Regions from separate parts of the Streptosporangium amethystogenes subsp. fukuiense genome, predicted to be linked through region 1. Evidence: predicted binding sites of a transcription regulator. Region 1 holds the regulator's gene; each other region holds the start of a gene.

Region 1 (9,509 bases):
AGGGCTCAGGGCCGCCGGCCAGGGGTCACCAGCGGCCGCTGCGTGTCTGGAGCACCGCCGCCGCGACGACCCCGGCCGTCGAGGTGCGCAGCACCGTCGGCCCGAGCAGCGCCGGTACCGCCTTGGCCTCGCGGAAAACGGCGATCTCCTCCTGCGACACCCCGCCCTCCGGGCCGACCACCACGACGATGTCGCCGCCCGCCGGGAGCGGCAGACCGGACAGCGGGGAGGCGGCCTCCTCGTGCAGCACGACGCCGAGCGCCGCCGCCGACAGCAGGGCGGCGACCCCGGCGGTGGACGCGAGCCCGGTCACCTCGGGCAGGCGGAAGCGACGTGACTGCTTGCCCGCCTCACGCGCCGTGGAGCGCCAGCGGGCCAGCGCCTTGGCCGCCCGCTCGCCCTTCCACTGGGTGACACACCTGGCCGCGGCCCAGGGAACGATCACGTCCACCCCCGCCTCGGTCATCATCTCCACGGCCAGCTCGCCCCGGTCGCCCTTGGGCAGCCCCTGGACCACGACCAGACGCGGAGACGGCACGGGCACCTCGTGACGGCGCAGTACCTGGACCCGGAGCGAATCCCTGCCCGCCTCGATCACCACGCACTCGGCGACGGAGCCCGCCCCGTCCGTCAGGTCGAGCCGCTCCCCGGCCCGCAGCCGCCGTACGGCCGCCGCGTGGCGCCCTTCGGGGCCGCCGAAGACGAACTCCGGCCTGGCCAGGTCGGCGGGTTCGGCCAGGAAGACCGGAACGGTCATGAGCCGTCGGAGCGGGCCGCCCCGGAACGGCCCCTGCCGCCGCGACGTGCGCGGGGACGGTCCGGGTCAGCGGCCATTGAAGGCGTCCCGCAGCCGGGAGAAGAAACTCTGCTGCCCGGGGGCGAACTTGCCGGGCGGGCGCTCCTCGCCGCGGAGCTTGGCGAGCTCCCTCAGCAGCTCCTCCTGTGTCGCGTCGAGACGGGAGGGGGTCTCCACGTTCACGTGGATCAGCAGATCGCCACGGCCGGTCTCGTTCAGGCGCTGCACACCGCGGCCGTAGAGCGGGATCGTCTGCCCCGACTGCGTACCGGGACGGATGTCCAGCTCCTCGGCTCCGTCGAGCGTCTCCATGGTCAGGATGGTGCCGAGCGCGGCCGCGGTCATCGGGATCTGCACCGTGCAGTGCAGGTCGTCGCCGCGCCGCTCGAAGATCTCGTGGGGGCGCTCGACGATCTCCAGGAACAGGTCGCCGGGCGGGCCGCCGCCTGGACCGATCTCGCCCTCTCCGGCGAGCTGGATGTGAGTGCCGTCCTCCACCCCGGCGGGGATGCGGACCTTGATGGTCCGCCGGGTACGGACCCTGCCGTCACCGGAGCACTCCTGGCAGGGGTTGCGGATGATCGACCCGAAGCCGCCACACTGCGGGCAGGGCCGTGAGGTCATGACCTGACCGAGGAAGGAGCGGGTGACCTGGGATACCTCACCCCGGCCATGACACATGTCACAGGTGTCGGGGTGGGTGCCTGCGGCGGCGCCCGACCCCGTGCAGACCTCGCAGACCACCGCGGTGTCGACGACCAGCTCGCGGGTCGTGCCGAAGCCCGACTCGCGCAGGTCGAGCTCGACCCGGATGGTGGCGTTGCGTCCGCGACGGGCACGCGAGCGGGGTCCACGCCCGCCGCCGCCACCGGCCGCGCCGAAGAAGGCGTCCATGATGTCGCTGAACGGGAAGCCGGCACCGAAGCCACCGGCCCCCGCGCCGCCCGAGGCGAACGGGTCGGCCCCCATGTCGTACATCTGCCGCTTGCTGGAGTCGGACAGGACCTCGTAGGCCTGTGTGATCTCCTTGAAGCGCTCCTGAGTCTCGGGGTCGGGGTTGACGTCAGGATGCAGTTCGCGCGCCAGACGTCGGTACGCCTTCTTGATCTCTTCCGCACTGGCGTCACGGCGCACCCCGAGGGTGCCGTAGTAGTCGCTCTTAGCCACTTTTCGTTGACCTCTTATGATGCAGCCAGGATCTGGCTGACGTAGCGTGCCACCGCGCGCACCGCGCCCATCGTGACCGGGTAGTCCATCCGCGTCGGGCCCAGCACACCTAGCCGGGCCAGTTGCTTGTCCCCAGAACCGTATCCGGCGGCGACGATCGACGTGCCCTGGAGTCCGGTGTAGGGGTTCTCCGAGCCGATCCGCACGGTCAGCGCCGACAGGTCGGAGGTCTCACCGAGCAGTCGCATGAGCACGACCTGCTCTTCCAGTGCCTCCAGCACATCGCGGAGCCCGACCGTGAAGTCGGCTCCCGCGAGGTTGGCGGCCCCGGCAAAAACGATCTTCTCATCGTGCCTGTCCACCAGGGACTCCAGCAGCACGGACAGGATCGTGGCCGCGAGCGGCCGATCCTCGGCGGGCAGCCGCTCCGGCAGGTCGGCGACCTTGTCGGGAACGCTGGTGAGCCCGCACCCGTCAAGGGAGGTGTTGAGCATCGCTCGCAGATGGGCCACCCGCTGCTCGTCCACGACGTCGGGCAGCTCGACCACACGCTGCTCCACCCGGCCGGTGTTGGTGATGAGCACGAACATCAGCCGGCGCTCGCTCAGCGGCACCAGCTCGACGTGCCGGACCGTCGAGTTGGTCAGTGTCGGATACTGCACCACGGCGACCTGCCGGGTGAGCTGGGCAAGCAGCCGCACCGTCCGCATGACGACGTCGTCGATGTCCACCGCACCCGCGAGAAAGCTCTCGATGGCCTTGCGCTCCGCGCTCGACAGGGGTTTCACCTGCGAGAGCCGATCAACGAAGAGCCGGTAGCCCTTGTCCGTGGGCACCCGACCGGCGCTGGTGTGAGGCTGGGCGATGTAGCCCTGCTCCTCCAGCACCGCCATGTCGTTACGGATCGTCGCCGGGGACACTCCCAGACTGTGCCGATCCGCGAGAGCCTTCGAACCCACCGGCTCGTTGGTGGACACGTAGTCCTCGACGATGGCGCGAAGCACGGCGAGCTTCCGGTCGTCGACCAACGTGGTCACCTCCCTGCCTGCGTTCAGATGGGAAACACGAGGTCTGGCACTCTGTGTTCCCGAGTGCCAAGTGTACGGCCCCCGTACGGAAGGCGCGATAAGCAAGAGGTGCGGATGATGACGCCAAGCCATTGGCAAGTCAACTGCTATCGCGTTTCAACCGGTTACCGCCACAATTCGTACATGTCCAATGATTTTGGTTCTTTTCCGGGCGACGCCTCCCGCGGCCCCGGTTACGGCTCCCCCCAGCAGCCGTATGGTCAGCAGCCCCACCAGAACGGTCCCTCCTACGGTTACGCACCTCCCGGCTACGGCGCCCCGCAGAGCCCGCCCCCCAGCGGGAAGATCAAGCCCGGTATCGGATGGATCGTCGGGGTGTGGCTGCTCGCCCTGGTCAGCATCATCGTCGGCATCGGCGGCTTCGCAGGTGGCGTGCTGGGCGCGGTCACCAGCGCGGCGCCGACGAAGACGTTCGCCCCCGGCGAAAACACGACGGTCACGCTCGACCCGGCCGACAAGCCCGCCATCTATGTCTCCACCAGTGGACCCACCAATTTCGAGTGCACGCTGACCGGCGGCACCGGCACGCCCAGCCTGCAGAAGCCGCTCGTCCAGCAGACCGTGTCGGGTTCCGACGGCGTCGTCTGGGAGATGGGCCTGCAGATCGGCGTGGAGCAGGCGGGCGACTACCAGGTCAACTGCACCGCCGACCCGGCGGAGGGCACCACGTTCGGCGTGGGCCGGGAACTCGCCGCCGGATCACTGGTCGGCGGGGTGATCGCCCTGTTCGCGGTGCCCGGCATCGGGATCCTGCTGGCCATCGTCGTGACGATCGTCGTACTGGTGAAGCGGAGCAACGCCCGCAAGCGCCGGGCCGCCGCCTCGGCGGGGCAGTGGGGAGCACCGGGGCCCTACGGCAGGTGACCGCGGCGTTTGCTAGCGTCCCACGTGATCCCTTGCGAGAGACGGTGGGCGGTCGGTGATGTACGAGCGTGACGTTCTGGCGGGAGACTGGCGGCGCCCCCGCAGAGGGGAGATCCCCCGGATTCCCGCCGAGCTCGACCTGGTCGTCGAGGACGCCGACGGCGGCTTCTGCGGTGCCGTGGTGGCCTGCGACAAGGAGGCCGTCACCCTGGAGGACCGCTTCGGCCGTCGGCGGGTATTCCCGCTGGAGCCCGCCGCGTTCCTCCTGGAGGGCAGGACGGTGACGCTCGTGCGCCCGGCCGCCGCGCCACGTGGCCCCAGGCGGAGCGCGTCGGGCTCCATCGCGGTGGAGGGCCTGCGGGCCCAGGTGGCCAGGGAGAGCCGGATATACGTCGAGGGTGTGCACGACGCCGCGCTCGTGGAGAAGGTCTGGGGCCACGACCTGAGGGTCGAGGGTGTGGTGGTGGAGTACCTGGAGGGGGTCGATCACCTGCCCGCCATCGTCGAGGAGTTCGGCCCGGGCCCCGGCCGCCGCCTGGGTGTGCTCGTCGACCACCTGGTCCCCGGTTCCAAGGAGAGCCGGATCGCCGCGCGGATCTCCTCTCCGCACGTGCTGATCGTCGGGCACCCGTTCGTGGACGTCTGGCAGGCGGTCAAGCCGCACACGCTCAAGATCTCCTCCTGGCCGTCGGTGCCGCGCGGCGTGCCCTGGAAGGAGGGCGTCATCGCCGCGCTGGGCTGGAAGACGGAACCCGGCGACGCGTGGCGCCGCATCCTCGGATCGGTCACGACATATGCCGACCTGGAGCCCGAGCTGCTCGGTCCGGTCGAAGAGCTGATCGACTTCGTCACGGTTCCCGGCGAGGATGGCTAGGCCGTCAACCCATCAGGAGGGGCCATGAGCGAGAACCTTGGGGATTCACCGGGCGAAGACCGGACGGAGCGCATCGGCGATCCTCCGCCCGGCCACACGACGCCCGGCCACACCATGCCCGGCCAGAGCGCCCCGCCGCCCGGCCAGGGCTACCGGCAGTCGGGCCAGGGCCATCCCACTCCCCCGTACGACCCGAGCGGTTACCGCTACCAGAGCGGCTACCAGGATGGTTACGCCCGGTACGGCGGGTACGGCCCGGTGGGGTACGGCTACCAGGCGCCGCCGGGGACCTACGGCCCGCGGCCCGGCAGCGACGACACCACCATGGCGATGCTCGCCCACCTGCTGGGTCTGCTGACCAGCTTCGTCGGCCCGCTGGTGCTCTACCTCGCCAAGAAGGACGAGTCACCCTACGTGCGGGACCAGGCCGCCGAGGCCCTCAACTTCCAGCTCACGGTGTTGATCGCCTACTTCGTCTGCATGATCCTGGCGTTGGTGCTCATCGGCTTCGTGCTGATGCTCCTCCTCTGGATCGGGTCGATCATCATGATGGTCATCGCCGCGGTGGCGGCCAACCGGGGGGAGAACCACCGCTATCCGATGAGCATCCGCTTCGTCAGCTGACCCGGGCCGGAACTCAGGTGAGGTCGCGGACCAGTGCGTCGGCCAGCAGGCGGCCGCGCAGGGTGAGCACAGCCCGGCCCGCCTTGAACGGTTCCGTCTCCAGCAGTCCGTCGGCCAGCGCGCGGGCGACCACCCGGGGGCGGTCGAGCTCCCCGAGCGGGAACCCCTGGGCGAGCCGCAGCTCCAGCATCAGCCGCTCCACCGCCCTGTCCCCGGACCCCAGCACCTCTCGCGCCTGGGCGGGCGAGGTGCCCGCGGCCAGTCGCCGGGCGTAGGCGGCGGGGTGCTTGACGTTCCACCAGCGGGTACCGCCGACGTGGCTGTGCGCCCCCGGACCGACGCCCCACCAGTCTCCGCCGGTCCAGTAGAGCAGGTTGTGCCGGCATCGCCCGGCCTCGGAGGTCGCCCAGTTGGACACCTCGTACCACTCGAACCCCGCCTCGGCCAGCATGGTGTCGGCGATCAGGTAACGGTCGGCGGCCACGTCGTCGTCGGGCATCGGGAGCTCGCCCCGCCTGATCCTGGCGGCCAGCTTCGTCCCGTCCTCGACGATCAGCGAGTACGCGGAGACATGGTCGGGTCCCGCCTCGATCGCCGCGGCCAGCGAAGCACGCCAGTCGTCGTCGCTCTCCCCTGGCGTGCTGTAGATCAGGTCAAGGTTGACGTGCTCGAACCCCGCCTGCCTCGCCTCCCGTACGGCCCGCGCCGGGCGTCCGGGAGTGTGGCGACGGTCCAGCACCGCGAGCACGTGCTCGCGGGCACTCTGCATCCCGAAGCTCATCCGGTTGAACCCACCCTCGCGAAGCTCCGCCAGGTAGGCGGGGTCCACCGACTCGGGGTTGGCCTCGGTGGTCACCTCGGCGCCGGGAGCGAGCCCGAACTCCTCCTCGATCGCCCCCAGGATCCGTACCAGGTCTCCGGCCGGTAGCAGGGTCGGGGTGCCCCCGCCGAAGAACACGGTCTCGACCGGGAGGCGCGCGGCGCCGAGGTTGGCCCGCGCCCGCCGCACCTCGTCGACGGCGGTGTCCGCGTAGTCCCGCTGCGCGGCGCCGGGACCGAGTTCCGAGGCCGTGTAGGTGTTGAAATCGCAGTAACCGCACCGGGTCACGCAGAAGGGCACGTGGACGTAGAAGCCGAAGGGCCGCTCGCCGAGTCCGGCGAGCGCGCTCTCGGGGAGTTCGCCCGAGGCGGGTACGGGATCCCCGTCGGGAAGTGTGGATGGCACGCCCCAAGTCTGCCGCTCCCCACGCGATGCCCGGGACGTCGCCCCGGCTGTGGAAGGCCGGCCGCTCACCGGTCAAACCGCCGCGTACCGTTGACGGACAGATCGCACAGGTCTACGATCCGGGAAAACTTAAAGGAAAGTTTCCTATAAGTTACTATTCCGAGCAGTGGAGAAGCCCGTGCAGAGACTCCTCCGGAACATGATCGCGGCAGCCCTCGCCGCGGGTCTCGCGGCGGTGGCCTTACCGGCCCCGGCCCAGGCCCAGGCCCCCTCAGGGAACGGTGACCGCTTCAAGCGGGTCGCCTACTTCATCCAGTGGGGCGTCTACGGCCGCGACTACCACGTCAAGGACATGGAGAGCAGCGGCGCCGCCGCCAAGCTGACCCACATCAACTACGCCTTCGGCTTCGTCAACGCCGAGGGCGACTGCTACTCCGCCGACCCGTGGGCCGACTGGCAGCGCCCGGTGGCCGCCGAGCAGAGCGTGGACGGCGTCGGCGACGCCGAGGGCCAGGCGCTGAACGGCAACCTGAACCAGCTGAAGAAGCTCAAGGCCAAGCACCCCGGCCTCAAGACGTTGATCTCCCTGGGCGGCTGGACCGGCTCGAAATACTTCTCCGACGCGGTGCTGACCCCCTCCGGGCGCGCCAGACTGGCCTCCTCCTGCATCGACCTGTGGCTCAGGGGCAACCTGCCCGGCACCGCCCCCGGCACCGGAGCGGGCGTGTTCGACGGCATCGACCTCGACTGGGAGTGGCCGGGCTCCTCCGGCAACGAGGGCAACATCATCCGTCCCGAGGACAAGCGGAACTTCACCCTGTTCGTCGCCGAACTGCGCCGCCAGATGAACGAGTTCGACCGGCGCACCGAGCTGACCGCCTTCCTGCCCGCCGCCGCCGCGAAGATCGACGCGGGCTTCGAGGTCCGCGACGTCTTCAAGCAGCTCACCTTCGCCACGATCCAGGGCTATGACCTGCACGGCTCGTGGGAGAACGTCACCGGCCACAACGGCAACCTGTTCAACGACCGGCGCGACCCCAACCCGGTGAAGTACAGCGTGGACCAGACGGTCCGCGACTACCTGACGCGCGGCGCCCCGGCCAAGAAGATCGTGGTGGGCGTGCCCGCGTACGGTCAGGGCTGGACCGGCGTCACCGGGGGCAGGAACGGCCTGTACGGCACCGCCACCGGTCCCGCGCCGGGCACCTTCGCCGCCGGAAGCGAGGACTACAAGATCCTGGTGAACAAGCCGGGCAAGCGCTACCGCGACCTGCTGACCGGAACCGTGTGGCTCTACGACGGCAACGAGTTCTGGTCCTACGACGACCCGGCCACGCTGGCCCAGAAGGCGGCCTACATCCGCCTGAAGGGCCTCGGCGGCTCGATGATGTGGTCCATCGACCAGGACGACACCTCGGCGTCGCTCACCTCGGCGCTCTACAGGATCCTGCGCTGAGCGACCCTCTCATACCGGTCGGGGCCGCAGGATCTGGGTCATCTGCGGCCCCGCCCGCGCGTTCGTCCCCGGACGCCTAACCGCGCACGCGGCCCAGCACCCGCTCAGCGACCCTGTCCCACTCCTCGGGGTGCCCCGGATGGGCGAGCAGGCGGCGCAGCAGGTCTCTGTCACCGTGGTAGGCACGGAAGGACTCGGTGACCGTGACGCTGCCTTCGGGACGCGAGACGATCTCGACGGCGTCGCCCCGGCCCAGCTCGCCCGGCTCGACCACCCGCAGGTAGGCGCCGACCCGCCCGGCCCGGGTGAAGGTCTTGAGCCAGCCCGGCTCCCCGATCCAACCGCGGAACACCGAGCACGGCACCCTCGGGCCGGTCACCTCGGCCAGCACCGTGCCCATCCGCCAGCGCTCCCCGATCTTGGCCCCGTTGACGTCGAGCCCCACCGTCGTGAGGTTCTCCCCGAACATGCCGTCGCGCAGCTCCCGGCCCAGCTCGGCCCGCCACCAGTCGTAGTCCTCCCGCGCATAGGCGTAGAGCGCCTGATCGGAAGAGCCGTGGTGCTCCAGATCTGCCCTCTCGTCCCCGGCCAGACCGCTCTCCGAGGCCCTGACCCGGCCGTCCGCGGGGGTCTTGTCTATCGCGGTGCGCTTGAGACGACCGGCCCACTCCGCGTCGACGGCACGGCCCACGTTCACCGAGGCAATCTGCATGACCGGACGGTATCGGAGCCCTCAACCGGAAGGCGAACCGATATCCACCGATTCTTCCTACCCGGTGCCAAGCCTGGCCGGGCCCTCGACGTCCTCTACTTCTTGGACTTGTCCGCGGAGGACTCGGTGGACAGCGCGGCGACGAACGCCTCCTGGGGCACCTCGACGCGGCCGACCATCTTCATCCGCTTCTTGCCCTCCTTCTGCTTCTCCAGCAGCTTGCGCTTGCGGGAGATGTCGCCGCCGTAGCACTTGGCGAGGACGTCCTTGCGGATGGCACGGATGTTCTCACGGGCGATGACCCGGGCGCCGATGGCCGCCTGGATCGGCACCTCGAACTGCTGCCTGGGGATCAGCTCGCGCAGTTTCTTGGCCATCTCGACGCCGTAGGCGTAGGACTTCTCCCGGTGAACGATGGCGCTGAAGGCGTCCACGGCCTCGCCCTGGAGCAGGATGTCGACCTTGACCAGGTCGGACTCCTGCTCGCCCGAGGGCTCGTAGTCCAGCGAGGCGTAGCCGCGCGTACGGGACTTGAGCTGGTCGAAGAAGTCGAAGATGATCTCGCCGAGCGGCATCGTGTAGCGGATCTCGACGCGGTCCTCGGACAGGTAGTCCATGCCCTGCAGGTTGCCCCGGCGGTTCTGGCAGAGCTCCATGATGGCGCCGATGAACTCCGACGGAACGAGCACCGTCGACTTCACCA
Region 2 (9,509 bases), 1.2 Mb from region 1:
CCACGGCCGGATCCTCGTCCGGCCCATACCTTCGAGCCGGACGTCGCGGGTGAACCGTTGTCATGATCGTTCTCGCTCCGGGTCGTCGCGAGCCCCGTCCCGCGGTTCGGGCTTTCGCGCGTGGCCCCTGCTCGACGGCTCGGCGGTCAAGCTATCGACTCCAGCTCCGCCATCGCTCGTAGCCGGGCCAGCGCCCTGTGCTGGGCGACCCGGACCGCACCTGGTGACATACCGAGTACATTACCGGTCTCCTCGGCGGAAAGGCCCGACACCACTCGGAGCATGAGGAGCTCGCGCTGGTTGTCCGGCAGCCTGGACAACAGCCGGCGTGCGTGCTCGGCCTCGATGTAGCGCACCACGGTCTCCTCCGGCCCCGGCCCCTCGTCGGGCCCGTCAGGAAGGTCCTGGGTGGGCACGGCGGACCGTACGGAGCTGCGCAGCGCGTCGGCCACCTTGTGCGACGCGATGCCGAAGACGAAGGACGCGAACGGACGCCCCATGTCACGGTAACGGGGCAGCGCGGACAGCACCGCGATACATACTTCCTGGGCCACGTCGTCCGCGATGTGATACTGACCGGAGACCCGGCCCAGACGACCACGGCAATAACGGACGACCATCGGCCGCAGTTGCGCGATCAGAGATTCGATCGCGGTGCGATCCCCCTGAACGGCGAGGCTCGTCAGATCCTTGAGATCGTCTCTATGGACGACCCCTTCGGACCTCGTCGCAAGCCTCACCCCATTTTTGGCGTCGGCGACGCATCCCTCGGTCACGTTAGGCATGATGCCCGCCCTGATAGTGCCTGTCGTCATAGCAAACGGCTACGGATTGGTCACATTGAGGCGGAGATAACGGTGCGTAATCATACAGTGACTACAGCGGCTACGGTATGTACGAATATTTCATTCGATTGCCAAATACATCGACTATTCGGAGGAACCGCGTTTGCGCTTACCGGTGACGCGCCATGACGCGCCGCGGGCACATTTGGTTTACCGCAAAACGCGAACGGCTCGCGCCTCCGGAGAGACGCGAGCCGTTCGGAACCGGTGAGATCAGTGACCGTGGCCGTGGCCGTGGCCCTGACCGGCGGCGGCCGGAGCCTCCTCCTCGGGCTTGTCCACCACGAGCGCCTCGGTCGTCAGCAGCATGCCGGCGATGGAGGCCGCGTTCTGGACGGCCGAGCGGGTGACCTTGACCGGGTCGATGACACCCTGGGCGATCAGGTCGCCGTACTCGCCGCTGGCGGCGTTGAGGCCGTGGCCGACGGGCAGGTCGGAGACCTTGGAGGTCACGACGTAGCCCTCGAGGCCGGCGTTCTCCGCGATCCAGCGGGCCGGCTCGACGAGCGCCTTGCGGACGATGGCGACACCGGTCGCCTCGTCGCCGGTCAGGCCCAGGTCGTCGAGGACCTTGGAGACGTGCACGAGCGCGGAGCCACCGCCGGAGACGATGCCCTCCTCGATCGCCGCGCGGGTCGCCGAGATGGCGTCCTCCAGGCGGTGCTTCTTCTCCTTCAGCTCCACCTCGGTGGCCGCGCCGACCTTCAGCACGCAGACGCCGCCGGAGAGCTTGGCGAGACGCTCCTGGAGCTTCTCGCGGTCCCAGTCGGAGTCGGACTGCTCGATGGCGAGCTTGATCTCCTTGACCCGGTCGGCGATCGCCGAGGCCTCGCCGGCACCGTCGACGACGGTGGTGGAGTCCTTGGTGATGACGACGCGCCGGGCGGTGCCCAGCACCTCCAGGCCGACGTGCTCCAGCTTGAGGCCGATCTCCTCGCTGACCACCTGACCACCGGTGAGGATGGCGATGTCCTGCAGCATGGCCTTGCGGCGGTCACCGAAGCCCGGCGCCTTGACGGCGACGGAGGTGAAGGTGCCACGGATCTTGTTCGTGACGAGCACCGCGAGGGCCTCGCCCTCGACGTCCTCGGCGATGACCAGCAGGGCCTTCTTCGTCTGCGCGATCTTCTCCAGCAGCGGCAGGAAGTCGGCGACAGAGGAGATCTTGTTCTGGGTGATCAGGATGTAGGGGTCCTCCAGGACCGCCTCCATGCGCTCCTGGTCGGTCACCATGTAGGGCGACAGGTAGCCCTTGTCGAACTGGAGGCCCTCGGTGAACTCGAGCTCCAGGCCCATGCTGTTGGACTCTTCGACGGTGATGACACCGTCCTTGCCCACCTTGTCGAACGCCTCGGCGATCAGCTCACCGATCTTGGCGTCCTGCGCGGAGATCGTCGCCACATTCGCGATCTCCTTCTTGTCCTCGACCGGGCGCGCCGACTCGATCAGCCTGTCGCTGACGGTCTTGGCCGCGACGTCGATGCCGCGCTTGAGGGAGAGCGGCTGGGCTCCGGCGGCCACGTTGCGCAGGCCCTCGCGGACCATGGCCTGGGCCAGGACGGTCGCGGTGGTGGTGCCGTCACCGGCGACGTCGTTGGTCTTGGTCGCCACTTCCTTGGCCAGCTGCGCGCCAAGGTTCTCGTACGGCGCCTCCAGCTCGACCTCGCGGGCGATGGTGACACCGTCGTTGGTGATGGTCGGCGCACCGAACTTCTTGTCGATGACGACATTGCGGCCACGCGGGCCCAGCGTCACCTTGACCGCGTCCGCGAGAGCGTTCACGCCGCGCTCGAGAGCTCGGCGTGCGTCCTCCTCGAACGACAGGATCTTCGGCATGACAGTCCTCTCTATAAGTACGTCGGCGCATCAAAGCCCCGGGCGCTCTCGCGACCCGGGGCTCGATACGTCATCTTTGTGAAGCGAGAACTACTTCTCGATGATGGCGAGCACGTCACGGGCGGAGAGCACGAGGTACTCCTCGCCGTTGTACTTCACCTCGGTGCCGCCGTACTTGCTGTAGAGGACCACGTCGCCCTCCTTGACGTCGAGCGGAATCCGCTTCTCGCCCTCGTCGTCCCAGTTGCCCGGACCCACCGCGAGGACCTTGCCCTCCTGCGGCTTCTCCTTGGCGGTGTCCGGGATGACCAGACCGGAAGCGGTGGTCTGCTCGGCCTCAAGCGGCTGGACCACAATGCGGTCGCCAAGCGGCTTAACGGGAACCTTGGTGGCGGTCGTCACGTCGGACCTCCCCTTCAGATTTGAATGATCTAGAAGAGGCGACCAGCGGTCTGCCGTCGCGGGTGTCAGACCTGCCTCGTCGCATGTATTTGGCACTCTCACCGGGAGAGTGCCAATACGGAACAGTATGCAAGGAGGGCTTGACAGTCAACACGGAGCGCCCGTCTGCGCTTCGGGCGAACGTCAAACCAGGTGGAAGCCCTTCGCGAAGCCCCACGGTGGAGGCGGTAGCGTCGGGTGGTGTGAATCTCGACGCATTCCGCGAACTCCTGACCCCGCGCGGCCAGGAGGCGCTGGGCGCGGCGGCCGAGACCATCGGCGACGACCCGGTGGCGGCGGTGACAAGGTTAAGAAAGATCTACGACGCGGACCTGACCTCGGCGGCGCTCACCCAGGCCGAACTCCGGCTGCGCGCGAGGGAGAAGTTCGGCGCCGACGCCGATCTCATGTACTTCACCCGGCCCGGCCTGGAGCAGGCCACCCGCCGCGAGGTGGCCGACCACCGGGCGCGGCGCGTCCCCGCGGGTTCCCGGGTCGCCGACGTCTGCTGCGGTATCGGCGGAGACCTCCTCGCCCTGGCCAGGGCCGGATGCGTCGTCGAGGCGGTCGACGCCGATCCGCTCACCGCCGCGATCGCGGCGGCCAACGCCGACGCCCTGGGCTTCGGCGACCGGGTCTCGGTCCGCGCCGCCGACGCCTCCGCCCTGGACCCGGCCGCCTTCGACGTCCTGTTCGCCGACCCCGCGCGCCGTACGGCGCGGGGCAGGACCTTCGACCCGATGGCCTACTCGCCCGCCTGGCCCGCCGTACTGGAGATGGTGGCCAGGGCCGGGGCCGCCTGCCTGAAGGTCGCCCCCGGGATCCCCTACGAGTTCGTCCCCGCCGGCGCGGAGGCCGAGTGGGTCTCCTACCGGGGCGACGTCAAGGAGGCCGTGATCTGGTGCGGCACGCTGGCGGGCGAGACGGCGCGCAGGGCCACGATCCTGCCGTCGGGCGTCACGATGACGCCCGACCCCACCCTCGGCGACCCCGGTACCGGCCCGGCGGGCCGGTACATCTACGAGCCTGACGGCGCGGCGATCCGCGCCCACCTGGTCGCCGAGATCGCCGCGTCGGTCGGCGGGCGCCTGCTCGACCCGCAGATCGCCTACATCACCGGCGACGTCGCGGCGCCGACGCCGTGGGCGTCACGGTACGAGGTCCACGAGACGCTGCCGTTCTCGCTCAAGCGGCTGCGGGCGGCGCTCCGCGAGCGCGGGGCCGGCAATGTGACGATCAAGAAACGTGGCTCCGCGGTGGACGTCGACCGTCTCAGGAAAGATCTCCGGCTGCCCGGGAGCGAATCCGCGACGGTCATTCTCACCCGAATAGGTGACAGGCCATTTGCTTTCATATGCAGCCCCAGCTGACCAGCCAAAATGGTTGATTATTCCAGCAAACAGACAATTCCTGTCTTTTAATCTCGCCCCCGGAAAACCTTGATCCAGAGGCTAAGGTTGCCGGGCGGGAGTTCTCTCTCGCCTCCGATTTCATCCCGTTCATCGGCAGAACCGACCCAATCCAACCGCGCGGCTGAGCGTCGGCGAGCGAAGGAGCTCTCGGTGGATCACTCTGACCACACCCTGCTCCAGACGGGCAGTCAGACCGCCATCTCCGACCGGATGCGCGAGCTCCTCGCCCGGGCGGCTCAGGACCACGTCTACGAGCAGCGGACCCAGGGCGCCGTGCTCGACGAGATCCGGCAGCGCCTGGAGGGCATGGAGTGGCTGCTGCGCGAGGTCAGGGAGCGTGAGATCGGCGGGCTGAACGGCACGCTCGAATCCGTCAACGGGCGCCTGGACGACATCGCCGCCCGCCCGCCCTCCTGGGCCGAGGGCCTGGCCCAGCACGTCGAGGCGGTCCGCGACCACGTCGACGCCGTCGGCGAGCGGGTCGAGTCCTTCGGCAGGCGGGTCGACGCCGTCCGCGACCGGGTCACCCCCCTCGGCGAGCTGCCGAGCCTGTGGACCGATCTGGGCACCGTGGGCGAGAGCGTGGACGAGGCGCTCACCCGCCTCCGGGCGATCTCCGACGGCACCCAGGGCATCGACGAGCAGGTGCGGCAGCTGGCCGAGCACCTCGGCCGGCTCCAGGCCGACATGGGCATCGCGGCGCACCGGTTCGGCCGCCTGGACAGGGCGCTGGCCGACCTCTCCCAGCGTGCCGGGCGCATCGAGGCGGGGATGCTCAGCCTGTCCGCGAGCGTCCAGCAGGCGGTCGGCACGGCCGCCGACCGGGTGCTCGCCGCCGTCGAACAGGTCAACGGCAGGGTCGAGCGGGTGGGGGCCGGGGTCGATCTGGTGGTGCCCAGGATCGACGAGCGCGCCGCCGCCGTGGAGAGCCGCGTCGACCGGCTGACCGGCCATCGCATGGCGGCAGGCGGCCGTTTCGACACCCTCGACGAGCGTCTCGACGACATCGAGGGCCGCCTCACCGGCCGGATGGACGTCATCGACTCCCGCCTGTCCACCCTGGACGGCCGCGCGGAGAAGTCCGGCGAGCGTCTGGAGAGCCTGGACGAGCGCCTTGAGGCGCTGCCCTCCGTCCTCGGCGTCGGTACCGGCGTCAGCGCGCTCATCGGCGCCCAGACCGACGAGCAGCGCGAGCGCTTCGACTCCCTGGACGAGCGCGTCATCCGGGCCGAGGCCGCGCTGACACCGCTGGCCGAGATGCTCCGCGCCCAGCCCGACCGCGACCAGCTCTCCGACGCCCTGAACGAGACCGTGGAGCCCGCGCACGCGGACCTCACCCGCCGGCTGGGCGCCCTGGAGGAGACCATGCTGGCCCTGGCCGAGGCACTGCTCCGCCCCACCAGGGACTGACCGGAGCGCCCCGGCCAGGATCCGCTCCTCGCCGATCCGGTACGGGTGCCGTCAGCCGGTCCGAGCGGCGTCGAGGGCCTGGTCCCCGGCCGGGTCCCGCACACCCGCCTCGCGGCACAGGTTGCCCCTGACCACGCCGAGCAGGGAGGTCAGCTCCTTCGTCTGCTCCTCCGTCAGCCCTCGGGTCATCCGGCGGTGCATCTCGGCGAGGACCCGGTCCACCTCGGGGCGGAGCGTGTGCCCCCTGGGGGTGATCTCGACGATGCTGATCCGCCGGTTGGCCGGGTCGGGCCTGCGGCTGACGAAGCCGCTGCGCTCCAGGCGCTGCAGGGTCTTGGTCATGGTGGACACGTCGATGCCGACGATCTTCGCCAGCGCGTTCTGCGACTGGGGGCCGTTGTCCCACAGGGCGCCCAGCACGCGCTCCTGGCCGGGGTAGAGATCGATCTCCCCGAGGAGGCTGGCGAGCAGGACCCGGTGCCCCCGGGCGGCGTAGGCCATCAGGCAGTTGAGGTCGGCGTCGTACTCACCGCACTCCCTGGTCGCTTCGCACCTCTCGTCGAACAGCGGCTCCGCCATGTTCAGGTCCTTCCGTCCTCTCCGAGACTATCGCTTGCATGTTGGCCGACCAAGTTGTAGAACTGCTTATTGGCTAGCCAAGTTGGCCAGCCAAGAAAGGGATCGTCATGCCGTTCTCACCGTTCACGCTGGCCGGCCTCCAGTTGCCTAACCGCCTGGTCATGGCACCCATGACCCGCTCGCGGTCCTACCTCGACGGGATCCCCTCGTCGCTGACCGCCCTCTACTACGCCCAGCGAGCCTCCGCGGGCCTGATCATCACCGAGGGGGTGCAACCCAGCCAGGCCGGAAAGGGGTACATGGACACCCCGGGACTGCACACCGACGAACAGGTGGCGGGATGGCGGGAGGTCACCGACGCCGTCCACGCGGCGGGCGGCAGGATCTTCGCCCAGATCATGCACTCCGGCCGGATCGGCCATCCCGACAACACCGGCGCGCTGCCCGTCGGGCCGTCCGCCGTACGACCTGCGGGGCAGATCTTCACGCCCAGCGGCCTGCAGGACCACCCCACCCCCCGGGAGCTGACCACCGCCGAGGCGGAGACGACCATCCAGGACTTCGCGGACGCCGCCGCCCGCGCCATGGACGCGGGCTTCGACGGGGTCGAACTGCACGGCGCCAACGGCTATCTCATCCATCAGTTCCTGTCGCAGAACGCCAACCTGCGCGAGGACCGCTTCGGCGGCTCGGTGGACAACAGGATCCGCTTCGCCGTGGAGACCGCGCGGGCGGCCGCCGACCGGATCGGCCCGTCCCGGGTCGGCATCCGGCTCTCGCCCGGCAACGGGGCGGGTGACCTGGTCGAGGAGGACCGGCACGAGGTCTACCCGGCGCTGGTCTCCGAGCTCGCCGATCTCGACCTGGCCTACCTGCACCTGAAGGTGGACGGTTCGGACGACCTCGGCCTGGAGATCCGCAAGTCCTGGCCGAACGCCCTCATCGTCAACGACGCGTCGATAGGCGACCCGGCCGCCAGGGTCTCGCACTCCCTGGAGCGAGGCGCCGACCTGGTCTCGCTGGGCGCGTCGTTCCTGGCCAATCCCGACCTGCCGGTCCGCCTCCGTCTCGGCGCCGAGCTCAACCAGGCCGATTTCAGCTCGGCCTTCGGCGGCGACCACCGCGGCTACACCGACTACCCGGTGCTGGCTCTGCACTCCGCGTAGGAGCGGTGCGACAGCGCCTCGAAGGGCCCCCCGTACAGCCGCCGCCCACGGGGGCGCGGCGGCCCGGGACAGCGCCTCGAAGGGCACCTCGACAGCCGTGAGCCCGTCACACGTGAACCGTGGTGACGGGCAGCGAGGAGTCGGCGGGGATGTCCAGCGGAGACGGCTCGACACCTGCCGCCACCAGATCGGAGCCCAGCGCCGCCACCATGGCACCGTTGTCCGTGCACAGCCCGGGACTGGGGACCCGGAGCCGGACCCCGGCCGCCTCGCAGCGCTCCTGCGCCATCGCCCTCAGCCGGGAGTTGGCCGCCACCCCGCCACCGATCAGCAGGTCACCGACGCCGTACTCGGCACACGCCCGCAGGGCCTTGCGGGTCAGCACGTCGACGACGGCCTCCTGGAAGGACGCCGCCACGTCGGGCACGTGGATCGACTCGCCCGTCTTCTCCCTGGCCTCCACCCACCGGGCCACGGCGGTCTTCAGGCCGGAGAAGGAGAAGTCGAGCGTCCCGTCGTCGTACTTGCCGCGCGGGAACGCGATGGCCGCGCCGGAGCCGTCGCGGGCCACCCTGTCGATGTGCGGCCCGCCGGGGAAGGGCAGGCCGAGCACCCTGGCCACCTTGTCGAACGCCTCGCCGGCGGCGTCGTCCACGGTGGACCCCAGCGAGACGACCTCCCTCGCCACGTCGGGCACCAGCAGCAGGGACGAGTGCCCACCGGAGACCAGCATGGCGATACACGGCTTGGGCAGGGCTCCGTGCTCCAGCTGATCCACCGCGACGTGGGCCGCCAGGTGGTTGACGCCGTACAGCGGGACGCCCAGACCCAGCGAGTACGCCTTGGCGGCGGCGACGCCGACGAGCAGCGCACCGGACAGCCCCGGCCCGGCGGTGACCGCGATCGCGTCGATGTCCGCGAGGCGCAGGCCCGCCCGTTCCAGTGCCCGCTCGACGGTCGGGGCCATCGCCTCCAGGTGCGCCCTGGAGGCGACCTCGGGCACCACCCCGCCGAAACGGGCGTGCTGCTCGACGCTGGAGGCGATGGCGTTGGCCAGCATGGTGTGCCCCCGGACGATTCCCACCCCCGTCTCGTCACAGGAGGTCTCGATGCCCAGGACCACCGGTTCGTCACGCATGGAGATCCTTTCTCATCATGATCGCGTCGGTGCCGTCCTCGTAGTAGCGGAGGCGCATGCCGATCCGCTCGAACCCGAACCTGTCGTAGACCGCCTGCGCGCCCGGGTTGTCGGCGCGCACCTCAAGGAAGACCGAGACCGCGCCCCTGCGCTCGGCCTCGGTCAGCAACTCGGTCAGCAGGGCGCCGCCGATGCCGCTCCGGCGCCACTCGGCCAGGACCGCGATGGTCTGCACGTCGGCCTGGTCCCCCGCCGCGGCGAGGCCCGCGTAGCCGACGATCGCCTCCTCGGCCAGGGCCACCACGTAGTGCCTGGTCCTCGGCTGGTCGTCCAGTTCGCCGCGGAGCATGCCCTCGCTCCAGGCGTCGGCGGGAAAGGTCCTGCGCTCGATCTCCATGACCGCGGGCAGGTCGTCGAAGGTCATCTGACGGAGCGCCGTCGTCATGCGGAGACCTTCTTGGGCGCCGAGGGCACCCGGGCGTCGGGACGGCGCAGGTAGATCGGGTGGGGCAGGCCGAGCACGGGGTGGGTGCCGCTCTCGACGACCGTGTCGACGTCCGGCTCGCCGAGCTGCTCGGCGGCCAGCGCCGCCAGCGCGCCCGCGTGGGGATACTCCGGCGCGTCCAGCAGCCGGGAGGCCCCGACGACCTCGGCGTACATCCGCGCGCCCGCGCCGACCAGC
Region 3 (9,509 bases), 2.5 Mb from region 1:
AAGCCCATGAGCAGGGCCACGAGCATCACGACCACGAGCGAGATCAGATTGGCGACCAGCGAGGTCAGCACGTGCGCCCACAGCACCGACGACCGCGCGGTCGGCATCGACTGGAAGCGCTCGAAGATGCCGCCCTTCATGTCCATGAACAGCCGGTACGCGGTGTAGGCGATGCCCGAGGCGACCGTGATGAGCAGGATGCCGGGCAGCATGTAGTTCACATACGAGTCCGACCCCGTTCTGATCGCGCCGCCGAACACGTAGACGAACATCAGCATCATGGCGATCGGCATGATCGCGGTCGTGATGATGGTGTCCGGGCTGCGCGTGATGTGGCGCAGGGACCGTCCCAGCAGGACGGCGGTGTCGCCGAAGAAATGCTTGCTCATCGTGGTTCCTTATGCCTTCGTGCCGACGAGGGTGAGGAAGACGTCCTCGAGCGTCGGCTGCTTCTCGACGTATTCGACCCTGGCGGGCGGGAGCAGTTGCTTGAGCTCGGCCAGGGTGCCGTCGACGATGATCCGGCCCTCGTGGAGGATCGCGATCCGGTCGGCGAGTTGTTCGGCCTCGTCCAGGTACTGCGTGGTGAGCAGCACCGTCGTGCCCCGGTCGGCGAGTTCCCTGACGGCCTGCCACACCTCGATGCGGGCCTGGGGGTCCAGGCCGGTCGTCGGCTCGTCGAGGAAGATGACCGGCGGATCGCCGATCAGGCTCATTGCGATATCGAGGCGGCGGCGCATGCCTCCCGAGTACGTCGCCGCCTTCCGCCCGCCCGCGTCGGTCAGTGAGAACCGCTCCAGCAGGTCGTCGGCGATCTCGCCTGGGTTCTTGAGGTGCCGCAGCCGAGCGACCAGTACGAGGTTCTCCCGCCCGCTGAGGATCTCGTCCACGGCGGCGAACTGCCCGGTGAGGCTGATCGACTCGCGCACGTTCGCGGCCTGCGTGGCGACGTCGAAGCCGTTGACGCGGGCGGTGCCCGCGTCGGCCTTGAGCAGCGTGGACAGGATCTTCACGGCGGTGGTCTTGCCCGCTCCGTTGGAACCGAGCAGGGCGAAGATGCTGCCCCGCGCCACCTCGAAGTTCACACCGCGCAGCACGCGCAGCTCCTTGTACGACTTCTCCAGGCCGAGCACCTGGATCGCCGGGGCTTGCTGGGGTGTCATCACTCTGTCCTGTCTCGTGGTGGGGTGGTGTCGCCGGCGGCACGGGCGATGGCGCTGGTGAAGCGGTTGCGTTCGCGGGCCCGGTACTGGCCGAGGGGGTAGTTGGCCATGAACGTCTCGACGAACTCGATGGGGTCGTCGCCGAAGAGGTCGCGGATCGGGGTGGCGTCGGCCGCGCTCTGCTCGAACAGGTCGGCGAGGTCCTCGTACATCGCCATCGCGCCGACGCCGTCGGCCGGCCCGAAGTGCATCAGGTAGCGCTCCAAGGCTTCGACCGCGATGCGGTAGTTCTCGGGCAGCCGCTTGATGCGTGCCTTGTACTGCCGGTAGCGCTTCTTCTCCTCCAGCGATCCGGTGACGATCTCCAGGTACTGCAGGTAGCGGCTCTTCGACTCGTTCGATCCTGTGGTCATGTCTGCTTGCCTCCCTTGCGGAGCTGTTCGAGCCGGTCGGCCAGGAAGCTCCAGGTTCGCCAGAACTCTTCGAGGTACTCCCGCCCCTGGTCGTTGAGGGAGTACACCTTGCGCGGCGGCCCCTTCTCCGACGGGACCTTCTCCACGTCGACCAGGCCGCGCTGCTCGATCCTGACCAGCAGCGCGTAGATGGTGCCCTCGGCGATGTCGGAGAAGCCCTGATCCCGCAGCTGTGCCGTGATCTCGTAGCCGTACGCGGGGCGGCCGGACAGGATCGCCAGGACGATGCCCTCCAGCGTTCCCTTGAGCATCTCCGTCACGAGCTTGCCCATGGGACGCCTCCTTTCAGCTACTTGGTGTTGCTGACTACCAGTACAAAGTAACGCTGACTACCTGTACTTAGCAACACCGAATAGCTGAGGTACGAAGCGAAAGCTTGAGCGTGTGGGTGAGGGGGGCCTGATCGCTGTTCGTGAGCGAGTCCGTCACCCCTTAGGCGAAGACGGGCTCCGTCGGCTCACTGGAGAGTCTGAGCGAGATCCTCGGCCACGCGATCGACGACGGATCCCGCTTCGTCGATGCGGAGCAGGTCGACGCGGCCGCAGCGGGCGGTGGTCTTGTTGAGCCGTCTGTCGTCGGCGGCCTCGACCGGATCGCATCGATCACCGGCTTGAGGAGATCCGGCGGCGACGCACGCGGAGCCGTCTTCTTCCTCGGCTGCTGCCAGGTCGACTCCAACGCCCTGTGCACGGTCGGAGTCGACGGGGGTTACTTCTCGGCCGTGCCGGGTTTCCTGCTGATGGACTCCTGATGGATGTCCGCGTAGGTGCGCGAGTCCTTGATCAGGTCGTCGCAGAAGGTGGCGACATCGTCGCCGATGAGTTCTAGGACTCCCTTGCCGGCCGCGACGCCCTCCTCGAAGAAATCGAGGATCCCTGAGAGCAGGGGCCCGTCAAGCAAGTCGACCGGTCCAACCTTGAAGACGTACCTCTGAATCTCCTTGTAGACGATCTGATAGTCCGGTGGGAGCGCCTTGACTCGCGTCATGTGCGCCCGCCACTGCCTCTTGCCCTCGATGATGTCCTGGATGCCCACGTCAGCCTCCTAACCGGCCCAATTTCTTTGCGACGTTCCTGTTCAACTGCTCGCGCCACCGGTCACGATGGCTCCGGGCCCCTTCTCCGCCGGCCAGCGCCGCGCAGAAGCCCTCGATGTCGTCACCCAGCACCTCGTGAATGCTCTGCCCATCGGAGGCCGTCTCTTCGAGCAGCCCCAGAGCATTGTCGAGAATCGGCATCAGGTTTCGACCTGTGAAGTCCGAGTAGGGAGAAAGATGACCCTTGATCTCTTCCCATGCCGCCCGGTAGTCGGCCGGCAATGCCTCGGCCCGGGCTTCGAATGCCTTCCATTCCCTGGTGAGATCGCTGCCTGTCATGCTCTCCCAGAAGTTCATCTCCCGCCCTCCTTGAGCTTGTCGATCCGTGATGTGATGTACTCCCATTTAGCCCAGAACGTTGCGAGTTCTTCGCGCCCCGCGTCGTTGAGCGCATAGAACTTGCGCGGGGGGCCCAGCCCGGACGGTCGTTTCGTCGCCTGGACGAGCCCGTTCTTCTCCAGCCGCAGCAGGATGGTGTAAACCGTCCCCTCGACGACGTCGGCGAAGCCGAGTTCGTTCAGCCGGCGCGTGATGGCGTACCCGTAGGTCTCCTCGCTGCCGATGATTTCAAGCACGCAGCCCTCAAGGGTGCCCTTCAGCATCTCCGTCAGGTCGTCCATCGTGGTCCTCTTCGATCTCCTGGTACTTTGTACTACCGAGTACCACTACACGGTATCACGGAGTAGTGAACCAATGTCCGGCGAGCGCAGACCGCGGAAGCGATTCGAATCACCGGCCCGCGACCGGATGCTCGACATCGCCATCTGGCCCGGCGGCGTCGGCTCCTTCGTGGACGTCGTGGTCTGGCCGGCCGACCCCAAGCACTTTTCTCCCGCACTTGGTCACCGGTCATCACCGGCTCCACCGTGGCGCCGTCGAGGCCATCGGCGGCCGCCCCGGCCGCGCCTCCACCGAGACCGCACGGCTGCACGTGCTGCTCGATGACAAGATCGCAGACGCCGAAATCCGCGATGCCCGCCGGCGCCGAGATCGGACAGTCCGGCGGTCCTGGATCAATGAGCCACAAGATCAACGCTGCCTGGGGCTTACGACACGTTTCTTACCGCTACTCCTCTTTGGATGACTCGGCGGGAAAGATACAGGTCAGGGCGCGGCGCAGGGTGGTGGCGAAGGATTCGGGGTTGCCGGGTTCGAGCCAGTGCCGCCCCGCCACGCGGATGGCGCCGGTGATCGCGGCGGCCGTGACGGCGGGGAACAGGTCGCGCTGGGGGTCGGTGCCGGTGCGGGCCGCGATCGCCTCGGCGAGCGGGCCCTCCGCCATGCTGAACGCCTTCAGCGCCTCGCCTTCCAACTCGGGCGTTGACATGATCATGCGCAGGCCGGCCTTGTCGGGTTCGGGGTCGGTGTAGAGCTCGATCACGGCCGCGATGACGGCCTGATCGAGTGGTTCGCCGGCGGGCCGGGAGCGCAGCGCCTGCCCCGCGCGCCTGGACTGGTCGGCCTGGAAGGCGCAGATCGCCTCCGCCCTGCTGGAGAAGTAGTTGTTGTAGGTGCGAGGTGAGACGCCCGCGGCCGTGGCGATGTCGTGGACACGCACCAGGGCCAGCCCGCTGGGGCCCTGCTCGATGGCCAGGCGCAGTGCGGCGTGGCTGATCGCCTCTCGGGTGGCCTGGCTGTTGCGTGCCCGGAGGTTCATGGCGTCGTCGTTCATGGGTCAACTCTATCCAACGCTGCGCGCCACGCACTATATGCGTGACGCGCAAGTTGTGGATAGAGTGCGACGGAGCACCTGGCACGCACGCCTGGAGAGTGCCGACCACAAGGTGTGTGCCGGGGCGGCGAGGTCCGTCGGCGGGTTGGCCGCCCGCCGCCAGACCGTCCGTCGCGGGCGCCGTCCCGGACAGCCCCCTACCAAGAGCAGGAGCAGGAATGACTTCGAAGATGATCGCGTTCGACGAGGACGCCCGACGCGCTCTCGAGCGCGGCATGAACCAGCTCGCCGACGCCGTCAAGGTGACCCTGGGTCCCAAGGGCCGCAACGTCGTGCTGGAGAAGAAGTGGGGAGCTCCCACGATCACCAACGACGGCGTGTCCATCGCCAAGGAGATCGAGCTCCAGGACCCGTGGGAGAAGATCGGCGCCGAGCTGGTCAAGGAGGTCGCCAAGAGGACCGACGACGTCGCCGGTGACGGCACCACCACCGCCACCGTGCTCGCCCAGGCACTGGTACGCGAGGGCCTGCGCAACGTCGCCGCCGGCGCCAACCCGATGTCCCTGAAGAAGGGCATCGAGGCCGCCGTCGAGCAGGTCAGCGAGGAGCTCTCCAAGCTCGCCAAGGAAGTGGAGACCAAGGAGCAGATCGCCTCCACCGCCTCCATCTCCGCCGCCGACCCTGAGATCGGCGCGCTCATCGCCGAGGCGATGGACAAGGTCGGCAAGGAAGGCGTCATCACCGTCGAGGAGAGCAACACCTTCGGCCTGGAGCTCGAGCTCACCGAGGGCATGCGCTTCGACAAGGGCTACATCGCCCCGCTCTTCATCACCGACTCCGACCGGCTCGAAGCGGTCCTGGACGATCCATACGTCCTGATCGTGAGCGGCAAGGTCTCCGCCAACAGGGACGTGGTGCCCCTGCTCGACAAGGTCGTGCAGTCCGGCAGGCCACTGCTGGTCATCGCCGAGGACGTCGAGGGCGAGGCCCTGGCCACCTTGATCGTCAACAAGATGAAGGCAGTCTTCCGGTCGGTGGCGGTCAAGGCTCCGGGCTTCGGTGACCGCCGCAGGGCCATGCTGGGCGACATCGCCATCCTGACCGGTGGTCAGGTCATCGCCGAGGAGGTCGGTCTCAAGCTGGAGAACACCACTCTCGACCTGCTGGGCCGGGCCCGCAAGGTTGTGGTGACCAAGGACGAGACCACGATCGTCGACGGCGCGGGTGACGCCGAGGCCATCTCCGGCCGGGTCGGCGAGATCCGCGCCGAGATCGAGCGTACCGACTCCGACTACGACCGCGAGAAGCTCCAGGAGCGCCTGGCCAAGCTCGCCGGTGGCGTGGCCGTCATCAAGACGGGCGCGGCGACCGAGGTCGAGCTCAAGGAACGCAAGCACCGCATCGAGGACGCCGTTCGCAACGCGAAGGCGGCCGTCGAGGAGGGCGTCGTCCCCGGCGGTGGCGTGGCCCTGCTGCAGGCCGGCGCCAAATCCTTCGACAAGCTCGAACTCGTCGGCGACGAGGCCACCGGCGCCGCCATCGTGCGCAAGGCTCTGGAGGAACCGCTCAAGCAGATCGCGGTCAACGCCGGCCTCGAGGGCGGCGTCGTGGTGGAGCGGGTCCGCAACCTGCCCCCGGGGGAGGGCCTCAACGCGGCCACGGGTGAGTACGTCAATCTGTTCGAGGCGGGCATCATCGACCCGGCCAAGGTGACGCGCTCGGCGCTGCGGAACGCCGCCTCCATCGCGGCGCTCTTCCTCACCACCGAGGCCGTCATCGCCGAGAAGCCGGAGAGGACCCCGGCCGCCCCCGCCGGCATGCCCGGCGGGGACATGGACTTCTAGCCCGTCTCTTTCTCGTATCTCCTCACCCGCACGAACACACACGGAGGCTCCTGATGCGTGCCTACGGTGTCACCTACGACACCGGCTTCCTATCTGCCGGAACCACCACCCACGAGCCCTTCGACCCTGACGCGGTACGCCGCGAGATGCAGATCATCCGTGATGAGCTGCACTGCGACGCGGTCCGCATCACCGGAGGAGACCCGGACCGTCTTGAGACCGCCGCACGCCATGCCGCCCGCGCGGGCTTGGAGGTCTGGTATTCGCCGTTCACCAACGGCCTCACCCAAGAGGAGCTGATGACGTTCATCGTCGACGGTGCCGAACGGGCCGAACGCCTACGCCAGGAGGAAACTCCCGTCGTATTCCTCACCGGCTCCGAGATCAGCCTGTTCACCAGTGGATTTCTGCCCGGTGACAGCCTGAAGGAGCGGCTTGGTCTGATGGCCGAGCCCGCGCGGCTGCGCGCCGCACTCCCCGAAGTGCCCGCCCGGGTCAACACCTTCCTCACCCGAGCCGCCGCGGCGGTGCGCGAACGGTTCGGCGGTCCGATCAGCTACGCCTCCCTGCCCTTCGAAGGCGTGGACTGGGCTCCGTTCGACATCGTCGCCACCGACGCCGGATATCGCGACGCGACCACCGCGCACGGTTTCCGTGAGGGCCTGCGTGCGCAGACCTCGCAGAGCAAGCCGTTCGCCGTCACCGAGTTCGGCTGCACCACCCACCGCGGAGCCGCCGAACTGGGCGCACGCGGCGACTCCATCGTCGAATGGGACGAACACGCCCGCCCTCGCCTGATCACAACCGTCATGCGGGACGAAGAAGAACAAGCCGAATACGTGCGCGAACTCCTCGACATCTACGACGAGGAGGGCACGGACACGGTGTTCGTCAACACGTTCGCCCGCCGTGACCTGCCGACGGCCTCCGAGCCCGGACGGGACTTCGACACCGCCAGCTTCGGCATCGTCAAGATCCTGGAGCACGGCCGCACAGGGACGACCTATCCGGGGCTGCCGTGGGAACCCAAAGCCGCCTTCCACACCCTGGCCGAATACGGACGCGCCAGGACGGCCGAGACCGAAAAGAGGACCATGACGTGAACGTGGCATTCCTACTGGGGGCAGCTTTGTCGATTCCTGGGAAGTGAATCCTCGGCGCGCGATGCCACAGACCCGCTCGCGGGAGATCATGTGGCAAGGCCACATTCCACAACCGCACCGTCTGGTAGGTGCCTGAGGCCAGACGTGAGCCGTCCTGGCTGAGGGCCACCGAGTTCACCGGACCGTCGTGCCCGGTCAAACAGCACGTGCGGGCCGGCTGAGCAGGTCGGCCATGCTCGCTCGCGCATCGTCGATCGGGGAGACGGCCCACGCCGCCGCGGCAAGCCGCGCTGAGGTCACCGGATCGCCGGGGAGAGATTGGCTGTAGACGGCTGTCTGGCGGGAATGGCTGTGACCATCGAGACGGCCGTCTATCCGCGATCCGGACCTGGCTTGACGGTGCCGCCCGAGGTCGCTTCGGGCTTGGTATGGAGGACCTCGCGAGCCTGCTCCGCGGCGCGGGTGAGGCTCTCGCCGACGAAGTCGAGGAAGCGAGCGATATTTTCGAGGCGGGTGGCGGCCGGGGTGTCAGGACCGAGGATGCCGACGCCCTGCCGTGCGGTCTCGACGAGCTGGGCGTTGGATCGGGCGCTGGCGATCATCGCCTGGTACCAGAGTTCGTCGTCGACGACGTAGCGCTCGCGGCGGCGTTCGTCGCGTTCCCGGCGCACGAGGTCCTGGCTCTCCAGGAACGCGATCGCCTTGGAAATGGACGCCGGGCTTACCTGGAGGCGCTGGACGAGTTCGGCCGTGGTGAGGCTGCCGGCGTCGGTGGTGTAGAGGCAGCCCAGCACCCGGGACATCATCTTGGGCAGGCCCGATTGCATGAGGACGGTGGTGAACGTCTCTTCGTACTCGCGCACGGCCTCGGCGTCGCGTCCGTAGGGCTGAGAGGGCGCCCCCTGCCCCGGGGGCGCGGCCTGCCTGCGCCGGTGGGTGCGGCGTTCGGTGGCGCGGTGGGCCAGGTCGGCGCGGTAGGCGGAGATCAGCACCGGCAAGGGCGACATCCGCATCGCCGAGGCCGTGCGCGGCACGGTCGTGCTGCGCACCGAGGCCGGCGAGGTGTCGGTCGGCGCCGCCACCGGAGTCTCGGCCTCCCTGGACGCCGGCACCTCCTACGGCCGGATCCGCAACGCGCTCAAGAACACCGAAGGCGCCGCCGCCCAGCTCGACATCCACGCGACCACCGCCTATGGCGACATCGTCGCCCGCAGCCTCTGATCGTGACCCGCAGCGCTATTCGTCGTCCTCGCCCCGGGGCCTTGGCCGTGGACAGGTGCGCGGCACAGGAGACCGGATCGGCCCGTGAGCGGCCCCGGGTCGGTGACCTGGGGCGATGCGATCCGGGAGACCGGACAGAAGTTCACGCGCTGTCCGGTCTCGCCCGAGACTCGCTCGCAGCGGTCGGCCGGCAGATGGCGGAGGCGGCGGGCGGCGGCGAGGGGTACGGTCCCAGGAAGACGGAGATGACGGTCGTCGAGAAGACGCTGTCGGCCCAGTCGTACATCTACCAACCGGTGCGTTTCCGGCGCCCTCGCCACCAACCATCGGCCGTCACCTCGGGGCTGCCGGCCGTCATCGGATGCACCTCCGCCAAGACTCGCCGCAGGATATTGATCCCGGCGCTCCGAGGTCAATCAACCGTGATGACGAGCTTTCCGGGCGCGTTGCCCGCCGCCAGGTCACCCACCGCGATGGAGGCCTCCGCCAGGGAGTACGTGCGCCCGACGGCCGGTCGCACGGCCCCGGCCTCGATGAGGTCGCGCAGCGCGTCCAGGTCGGCGGTGCGGGTCAGCGCGATCGGTGCGTCCAGGCGCTGGCGCGTGAACGGGGTGATCAGCCGGGCGGCCAGCGGCCGGCCGAGCCCGCCGAACCACCGGCCGCCGCCCTCGCCGCCGACGATGACGAGCCGGCCGCGCTCGGTGAGCAGCCCGCGCAGCAGGGCCAGCGGCCGGATGCCCGCGATGTCGATGATCAGATCGTACGTCCCGGTGAGCGGCTCGCGCGTGTAGTCGATGACGGCCTGGGCGCCCAGCGACCGGACGAGGTCGGCCTTGGCTGTGCTGCACACGGCGGTGACGTGGGCGCCGCCGGCGACCGCGAGTTGCGTCGCGAAGCTGCCCACCCCGCCGCCGGCGCCGATGACCAGCACCTTCTC

Evidence for each region. Region 1 encodes HrcA, which represses chaperone genes, less so after heat shock. Its sites were predicted from a motif close to TTGGCACTCTCNNNNNGAGAGTGCCAA; they were not measured.
Region 2: the regulator HrcA is predicted to act here: its motif matches at 3,173-3,199, upstream of groES (co-chaperone GroES).
Region 3: the regulator HrcA is predicted to act here: its motif matches at 4,483-4,509, upstream of groL (chaperonin GroEL).

The regions. Positions count from the first base shown of each region.
Region 1 is NZ_JBHTEE010000001.1:4,727,744-4,737,252, forward strand. It holds gene ACFQVD_RS20080 (16S rRNA (uracil(1498)-N(3))-methyltransferase) at 26-757, opposite strand; gene dnaJ (molecular chaperone DnaJ) at 824-1,963, opposite strand; gene hrcA (heat-inducible transcriptional repressor HrcA) at 1,978-2,991, opposite strand; gene ACFQVD_RS20095 (hypothetical protein) at 3,175-3,915, shown strand; gene ACFQVD_RS20100 (DUF3097 domain-containing protein) at 3,974-4,789, shown strand; gene ACFQVD_RS20105 (DUF4870 domain-containing protein) at 4,814-5,413, shown strand; gene hemW (radical SAM family heme chaperone HemW) at 5,427-6,638, opposite strand; gene ACFQVD_RS20115 (glycoside hydrolase family 18 protein) at 6,817-8,094, shown strand; gene ACFQVD_RS20120 (MOSC domain-containing protein) at 8,171-8,806, opposite strand; gene lepA (translation elongation factor 4) at 8,902-9,509, opposite strand, start outside.
Region 2 is NZ_JBHTEE010000001.1:5,945,154-5,954,662, forward strand. It holds gene ACFQVD_RS25350 (hypothetical protein) at 1-4, opposite strand, end outside; gene ACFQVD_RS25355 (sigma-70 family RNA polymerase sigma factor) at 147-785, opposite strand; gene groL (chaperonin GroEL) at 1,059-2,681, opposite strand; gene groES (co-chaperone GroES) at 2,772-3,083, opposite strand; gene ACFQVD_RS25370 (class I SAM-dependent methyltransferase) at 3,326-4,492, shown strand; gene ACFQVD_RS25375 (hypothetical protein) at 4,685-5,944, shown strand; gene ACFQVD_RS25380 (MarR family winged helix-turn-helix transcriptional regulator) at 5,996-6,523, opposite strand; gene ACFQVD_RS25385 (alkene reductase) at 6,631-7,689, shown strand; gene tsaD (tRNA (adenosine(37)-N6)-threonylcarbamoyltransferase complex transferase subunit TsaD) at 7,796-8,827, opposite strand; gene rimI (ribosomal protein S18-alanine N-acetyltransferase) at 8,820-9,272, opposite strand; gene tsaB (tRNA (adenosine(37)-N6)-threonylcarbamoyltransferase complex dimerization subunit type 1 TsaB) at 9,269-9,509, opposite strand, start outside.
Region 3 is NZ_JBHTEE010000001.1:2,205,563-2,215,071, reverse strand. It holds gene ACFQVD_RS09630 (ABC transporter permease) at 1-389, opposite strand, end outside; gene ACFQVD_RS09625 (ABC transporter ATP-binding protein) at 399-1,163, opposite strand; gene ACFQVD_RS09620 (DUF1048 domain-containing protein) at 1,163-1,576, opposite strand; gene ACFQVD_RS09615 (PadR family transcriptional regulator) at 1,573-1,908, opposite strand; gene ACFQVD_RS09610 (DUF1048 domain-containing protein) at 2,345-2,671, opposite strand; gene ACFQVD_RS09605 (DUF1048 domain-containing protein) at 2,673-3,029, opposite strand; gene ACFQVD_RS09600 (PadR family transcriptional regulator) at 3,026-3,352, opposite strand; gene ACFQVD_RS09595 (TetR/AcrR family transcriptional regulator) at 3,799-4,404, opposite strand; gene groL (chaperonin GroEL) at 4,623-6,248, shown strand; gene ACFQVD_RS09585 (hypothetical protein) at 6,302-7,351, shown strand; partial or broken gene ACFQVD_RS09580 (GbsR/MarR family transcriptional regulator) at 7,723-8,334, opposite strand; partial or broken gene ACFQVD_RS09575 (hypothetical protein) at 8,330-8,572, shown strand; gene ACFQVD_RS09570 (NAD(P)-dependent alcohol dehydrogenase) at 8,985-9,509, opposite strand, start outside.